DNA from 3 places in the Streptomyces sp. NPDC021080 genome. Region 3 is predicted to be linked to each of the others. Evidence: riboswitches for the same ligand, from Rfam matches in the RefSeq annotation. Region 3 holds a riboswitch; each other region holds the start of a gene.
The links. Region 3 has a riboswitch for cyclic di-AMP ahead of ACH4S8_RS13860 (M23 family metallopeptidase). Riboswitches for the same ligand answer to the same signal wherever they lie in the genome.
Positions count from the first base shown of each region.

Region 1: it holds a riboswitch for cyclic di-AMP, as region 3 does, so the genes downstream of both, ACH4S8_RS24295 (M23 family metallopeptidase) here and ACH4S8_RS13860 (M23 family metallopeptidase) in region 3, are expected to answer to the same signal.
Region 2: it holds a riboswitch for cyclic di-AMP, as region 3 does, so the genes downstream of both, ACH4S8_RS39680 (transglycosylase SLT domain-containing protein) here and ACH4S8_RS13860 (M23 family metallopeptidase) in region 3, are expected to answer to the same signal.

Region 1 is NZ_JBIRQM010000009.1:382,252-384,509, forward strand. Features, by position in the region: gene ACH4S8_RS24290 (PP2C family protein-serine/threonine phosphatase) at 1-826, shown strand, start outside; cyclic di-AMP (ydaO/yuaA leader) riboswitch at 1,130-1,286, shown strand; gene ACH4S8_RS24295 (M23 family metallopeptidase) at 1,298-2,258, shown strand, end outside.
Region 2 is NZ_JBIRQM010000023.1:104,909-107,166, reverse strand. Features, by position in the region: cyclic di-AMP (ydaO/yuaA leader) riboswitch at 748-940, shown strand; gene ACH4S8_RS39680 (transglycosylase SLT domain-containing protein) at 944-1,705, shown strand; gene ACH4S8_RS39675 (HAD family hydrolase) at 1,862-2,258, opposite strand, start outside.
Region 3 is NZ_JBIRQM010000005.1:126,055-128,312, reverse strand. Features, by position in the region: gene ACH4S8_RS13865 (GntR family transcriptional regulator) at 1-49, opposite strand, end outside; gene ACH4S8_RS13860 (M23 family metallopeptidase) at 245-1,009, opposite strand; cyclic di-AMP (ydaO/yuaA leader) riboswitch at 1,022-1,179, opposite strand; gene ACH4S8_RS13855 (M16 family metallopeptidase) at 1,395-2,258, opposite strand, start outside.

The DNA of each region.
Region 1 (2,258 bases), on a different contig from region 3:
CGAGGTGGTCACCGTGGTGACCGCCGCCGTCCTCGCCGTCCTCATCAACCTCGTGGTCCGGCGCGGCGACGAACGGCTCGCCTCCGTCCGGGAGATCGCCGAGTACGCGCAGCGCGCCGTGCTGCCCGAGCCCGAGGCGCGGATCGCCGGGCTCGAGGTCGCGGCCCGCTACGAGGCGGCGCAGGAGGACGCGTTCATCGGCGGCGACCTGTACGCCGTGCAGGACTCCCCGCACGGCGTACGGCTGGTCGTCGGGGACGTACGGGGGAAGGGGATGGCCGCGGTGGCCGCCGTCGCGACGGCGGTCGGCGCGTTCCGGGAGGCGGCCGAACAGGAAGCGGGCCTGGAGGCCGTCGCCGGGCGCCTGGACCGGGCACTGACCCGGCCGGGCACCCGGCGCGACAGCGTCGAGGCGGTCGAGGGATTCACCACCGCCGTACTCGCCGAGATCCCGCACGGCGAGGAGGTCGTACGCGTCGTCAACCGCGGCCATCCGCCACCCCTGCTGCTGCGCCCCGACGGCACACTCGTCACCCTCTCCGCCGAGGCCTTCGCGCTGCCCCTCGGGATGGGCGAGCTGGGGACCTGGCCCGCGCCGACCGTGCGGGACCGCTTCCCGCGGGGAGCGACGCTGCTCCTGCACACCGACGGGCTGTCCGAGGCCCGCGACGCACGGGGGGAGTTCTTCGATCCGGCCGCCTGGCTGGCCGGGCGGGTCTTCCCCGGCCCCGACGCGCTGCTGACCGCGCTGTCCGAGGCGGTCCGCCGGCACACGGGCGGGGCGCTGACGGACGACATGGCGCTGCTCGCCGTCCGCCGCTCGTGACGGGTGTCGCCCGGCGGATTTCCGCGCGGTCCGGAAGGTTTCCCGCCCACCGTGCGACGGCCTTTTCGGGCTCGGTCACGAACGGTGATCGGACTGTGCCCCTCCGCATATCGACTGACATACCGTCAAGGAATCCTGTGTAGACGGCATGAGGTCAACTCGCCCGTTTTTCATCGGTCATGACCTCAAAGTCCAGACCGGAAGCCGTTAAAGATCAGTCAGAACGGCTTGGAATTCGGTGCCCGGGTCTATTAACGTTCGATAACGCAGCGCGGTCGTTACAGCCGTCACAAGAGGTGGCTCCGTGCGCACGCGCCGAATCCCGCAAGGGAACCGGGGACCCACCTCGTGGGGTGAATCGAGCGTAATCCGCCGTGGAGGCACGGTGGCAGTACGCCCGTAGGAGACCTTCCTGCTCCGAACCCGTCAGCTAACCCGGTAGGCGGCAAGGAAGGAAAGGAGTGCGCCCACGTGGCGTCCAACCGGCCCGCTCAGCCAACCTCGTTCGCGCCGAACGACACGCACACCTTCGGCTACGGCAAGGACGAGGAACCCTGGGAGGAGTGGAATCCCACCGCGGATTCCGTCGCTCCCGTCCGCGGCCGGCACCGCACGGGCAAGCAGCGCGGCGGAGGACTCGCCCGCAGCTCAACGGTTCTCGGCGTCGGTGTCATAGCCGCCGTCGGCGGGGGCGGCATCGCCAGCGCGGCTCCGGGCAAGGCGCCCGTCTCGATCTCGCTGCCCGACCTGTCGTCGGTCACCGCGTCGGCCAAGGCCCTGATATCGGACAGCGGATCCAGCACTCCCAAGGGCTCCACGACTCCGCTCACCAGCGCCGGTCTGACCAGCGCCGACACGGCCCACGGTGCCACCGACGCCGGCGAGGCGCTGCGCGACCGCATCATGCAGCAGGCCAAGTCGCAGCAGACCCGGGCCGACACCGCCACGCAGCAGGCCGCCCAGAACGCCGCCGCGAAGAAGGCCGTCGAAACCGCCGCCAAGCAGCAGGACGCGGCGGAGGCCAAGGCCGCCGCCGCGAAGCAGAAGGCGGAGGAGGAGGCCAAGGCGAAGGCCGAGAAGGAGCGCCTCGCCGAACTCGCCAAGAGCTACTCGCTGCCGACCTCCTCGTACACCCTGACCTCGCGCTTCGGTGAGGCCGGCTCGATGTGGTCCTCCGGCTACCACACCGGACTCGACTTCGCGGCGCCCACCGGCACGCTCATCAAGGCGATCCACAGCGGCACCGTCACCGAGGCCGGCTGGGCGGGCGCGTACGGCTACCGCACGATCCTCACCCTCGACGACGGTACGGAGCTCTGGTTCTGCCACCAGTCGTCGCTCAACGTCACCGTCGGCCAGAAGGTCGCCACGGGCGATGTCATCGGACGCGTGGGTGCGACGGGCAATGTCACCGGGCCGCACCTGCACCTCG
Region 2 (2,258 bases), on a different contig from region 3:
TGGACCCCCGGACCTCCAGGTGGGCGACCTCGCCCGGCCCTCCCTCTCGGTGACCCCGGCCGCGTACGCGCTCCGGGACACCCCGGCGCCGGTGCGCTCCTCGCGGCACACGGGGGTCGACACGGGGCGCCTCGTCCCCTGCAAGGGCTGCGACGGGGTCGCCTTCCACCGGGCCCAGAAGCGAATCCCGCGCACGGCCGGCCGGCGGAGCCACGCAGCCGACACAGCCGACACAGCCGACGGACCTTGCAGGGCTTACGGGGCTTATGGGGTTTACGGGGCTTACGGAGTGCGGGAGTTCACCCCATGCACCTCGCACTTACAGCGAACTCCCTTGACGCGGGCTGCAGTTCACCTCGCACCGAGTCGGGTCCGGCTCCCGCGCGGTCGGCGCTTCCGTCCCCGACGAGCCGCGCTCCCCGACGTGTCCCGCGCCACAATTCCCGCCGCACGAAGGGCCGCTCGGCACCCTCCGGAGGGCCCCGCAGCGGCCGCCACCACAAGCGCAATGCCCGATTTACCCCGCATGCCTCCTTGATGCTCTTTGGTCTCGTGAGTTGGGTCACCGGCGAGTCCGGCCGCCGCCATGGACCCGCTCCCGACCAACCCCTTCGCTAAAGGCAAGTTGAGGATCCAATTCCGGCACAATCGGACTTTTCACCACCGCCCCAACCAGGAGAAAGCGATCTTCGCAGTCAAATCTCGCCTTGTTTCGGACATGTGCTCTCGCATACGTTCTGGTCGACCCCGGGCGGATCGCCGAATCCTGCCGCCGCCCGGAAACCCATCGACCCACGCACGGCAGGAGCGGGGGAACCACAGGTAAGCCGCCGATCCGGACATAACGGACCGGCTAGGGGTGAAGCCGCGCTCACAGCGCGGCCGGGCATCTCCCGCCCGAACCCGACAGCTCACCTCGCAGGCGTCGGAGAGGAAATTCGTCATGCCCATACGAGGCAAGCACCGCCGCACGAAGACCAACGTCATCACCCGGGGCATGATCGCCGCCGGAACGGGCGGCATCGCCCTCGCCCTCCCGCTCGTGAGCGCCACCGGCGCCAGCGCCGCCACCCCGGCCCAGGCCCCCCAGGCCGCCCACACCGCGGTGGTCCCCAACGTGCACCTCATCACCTACAAGGTGGTCGCGGGCGACACCCTCTCCAAGGTGGCGAAGAAGTACCCCAAGAGCGGCGGCTGGAAGAAGCTGTACACGGCGAACCGCGCCGTCATCGGCGACAACCCGGCCCTGATCCGTCCGGGCCTGAAGCTGACCGTCGGCACGAAGTCGCTGGGGACGACGACCGTCCGCACCACGGCGAACGCGACCTCCGCCGTCGCCAAGTCCAAGACGACCACCGTCACCCAGGCCTCCGTCAAGACGTACGCCAACAACCTCGACGGCTGGATCAAGGAATCCCTCGACGTCATGGCCAAGGCGGGCATCCCGGGCAGCTACGACGGCATCCACCGCAACGTGATGCGCGAGTCCTCCGGCAACCCCAATGCCATCAACAACTGGGACTCCAACGCCGCCGCGGGCATCCCCTCCAAGGGTCTGCTCCAGGTCATCGACCCCACCTTCCAGGCGTACCACGTCGCCGGCACGTCGATGAACATCTACGACCCGGTCGCGAACATCACCGCGGCCTGCAACTACGCGGCCAAGACCTACGGCTCCATCGACAACGTCAACGGCGCCTACTGATCCCGCCCCGCACCCCCTTCTTCACCCGCACCCGCCGACGGCGCCTCCCCGGCCCGTCGGCGGGTGCGTTGGGTGTACAGGGGTGTGTAGGGGTGCATCGGAGCGCTGGGATGTGTCGAGGTGTGCAGGAGGTGCGTCACGGATGCGCCGACGCCCCTAGAAGCCGAAGAGGCGCTCCAGGACCACGGCGATCCCGTCGTTCTCGTTCGACAGGGTGATCTCGTCGGCCACCGCCTTCAGCTCCGGATGGGCGTTGGCCATCGCCACACCCCGGGCCGCCCAGTCGAACATCGGGATGTCATTGGGCATGTCACCGAAGGCGAGCGTCGCGCACGGCGTGAGTCCGAGGTGCGCCGCGGCGAGAGCCAGGCCCGTCGCCTTGGTCACCCCGCATGGCTGGAGTTCGACGGTTCCGGGCCCCGACATGGTGACCGTCGCCAGCGAACCGACCACTCCCCGTGCCGCGGACGCCAACTCGTCGTCGGACAGGGACGGATGGCGGAGCAGCACCTTGCTGATCGGCTCCGCCCAGAGGTCGTCCCGGCGCGGCACC
Region 3 (2,258 bases):
CGATGTCATCACGGATCGCCGTGCACACCGAGTGCGCCGGAATACGCATGACCGACCTCCGCTTTAATCCCCGTGAAACGCCGTCGATTGACGCTTCTTCAGTGACTCTATTGCAGGAAGCCTGAATTTCCGATGGCATGCCTGAATCCATGGATATTTTTTGGACAGACGGCGTCCGGAAACGACGAAGCCCCGGCTCGATGAGCCGGGGCAACGAAAGCGGCGAGAAGCCGCGAAGCGGTCGTCAGACGTTGACGCCGTGCGAACGCAGGTACGCGACCGGGTCGATGTCCGAGCCGTACTCCGCGGTCGTACGGGCCTCGAAGTGGAGGTGCGGTCCCGTGGTGTTGCCGGTGTCCCCGGAGAGGCCGATCTGCTGCCCCGGAGTGACCGCCTGCCCCACGGACACCCCTATGGACGACAGGTGGCCGTACATGGTGTACGTGCCGTCGTGCATCTTGATCACGACTTGATTGCCGTACGCGCCGCCCCAGCCGGCCGTGACGACCGTGCCGGAGCCGACGGCGTGGACCGAGGTGCCGGACGCGGCGTGGAAGTCGACACCCGTGTGGCTGCCGGAGGACCAGAGGCTGCTGCTGGCCTGGTAGCCGGTGGAGACGTACGAACCGGTGATCGGCATGACGAAGGTGTTCAGTCGCTTGCGCTCCGCCTCGCGGGCGGCGCGCTCCTTGGCCTCACGGAGCTTGGAGGCCTGCTGCGCGGCCTCCTTTCGCGCGGTCTGCTCCGCCTGCTTGCGCGCGGCGGCCTCGTCGGCGGCGCGCTGCTGCGCGAAGGCCTGGGCGTCGATCTGGTCGGCGACCGTGTCGTTCAGGGTGACCGTCTGGGTCAGCCCGGTCTGCTCGACGGAGGCTTCCGCGGCGAACGCGGGGGCGGCCAGGGTGCCGATCACACCGGTGGTGGTGAGCGCCGCGACCCCGACGGCGGTCGTGGTGGTGCCGTGCACCCGGCTCGTACGACGATGCTTGCCGGTGCCACAGGTGAACGCCATGGAGAGGCTGATCCTTTCCTTCCCTCTCGCCTACCGGGTTAGCTGACGGGTTCGGAGCAGGAAGGTCTCCTACGGACCCCCTCCGGGGAGGGCGTCCGATTCACCCCAGGGACTGCGTGGGTCCCCGGCTCCCCTGACTCGCGTCATGGGGGACTCGGCGATGACTGTCCGGTGCCGCGGGCGCGGCGCACTGCGTGACGAACAGTCGGACCGACGCTAGACGGGGCCTCTTTCGAACAACAAACGGATCACGATTTTTGTAATCCATCCCACAGGGCAGAACGGCAACCGCCGTACGAATACGGACATCTCGCGAGGAGTGCCCGAAAAGAAGAGGGCCCTGACGGCTCTTCAGCAGTCGGGGCCCTCCTCGGTCACTTCGGTTCTACTCGGCGGCCACCACGGTGACTTCACCGATCCCGAGGGCCCTGACGGGCTCCGCGATCTGCGCCGCGTCGCCCACCAGGACGGTCACCAGGCGGTCCGTCGGGAAGGCGCTCACGGCCGCCGCGGTGGCCTCCACGGTGCCGGTGGCGGCCAGTTGACGGTAGAGCGTCGCCTGGTAGTCGTCCGGCAGGTGCTGCTCGACCTGGTCCGCGAGCGTGCTCGCGACGGCCGCCGCCGTCTCGAACTTGAGGGGCGCGACCCCCACCAGGTTCTGCACGGCGACGTCGCGCTCCGTGTCGGTCAGTCCCTCGGCCGCGAGCGTGCGCAGCACCTTCCACAGGTCGTCGAGCGCCGGACCGGTGTTGGGGGTGTCGACCGAGCCGCTGATGGCGAGCATCGCGGCGCCCGTGCCGTCCGGCGCGGAGCGCAGGACCTGCCCGAACGCCCGCACGCCGTAGGTGTAGCCCTTCTCCTCGCGCAGGACCCGGTCGAGGCGCGAGGTGAGGGTGCCGCCGAGGCAGTAGGTGCCGAGGACCTGGGCGGGCCACACGCGGTCGTGCCGGTCGGCGCCGACCCGGCCGATGAGCAGCTGCGTCTGGACAGCGCCGGGGCGGTCGACGATGATCACGCGGCCGGTGTCGTCGGCGCTCACCGGCGGGACGGGAAGCGGCTCGGCGGACGATCCGGTCCACGAGCCGAGCGTGTCGGCGAGCAACTCGTCGAGATCGACTCCGGTCAGGTCGCCCACGACGACGGCGGTGGCCGTGGCGGGACGCACGTGCTTCTCGTAGAAGGCGCGGACGGCCGACGCGTCGATGTTCCGGACGGTCTCCTCGGTGCCCTGACGCGGGCGCGCCATGCG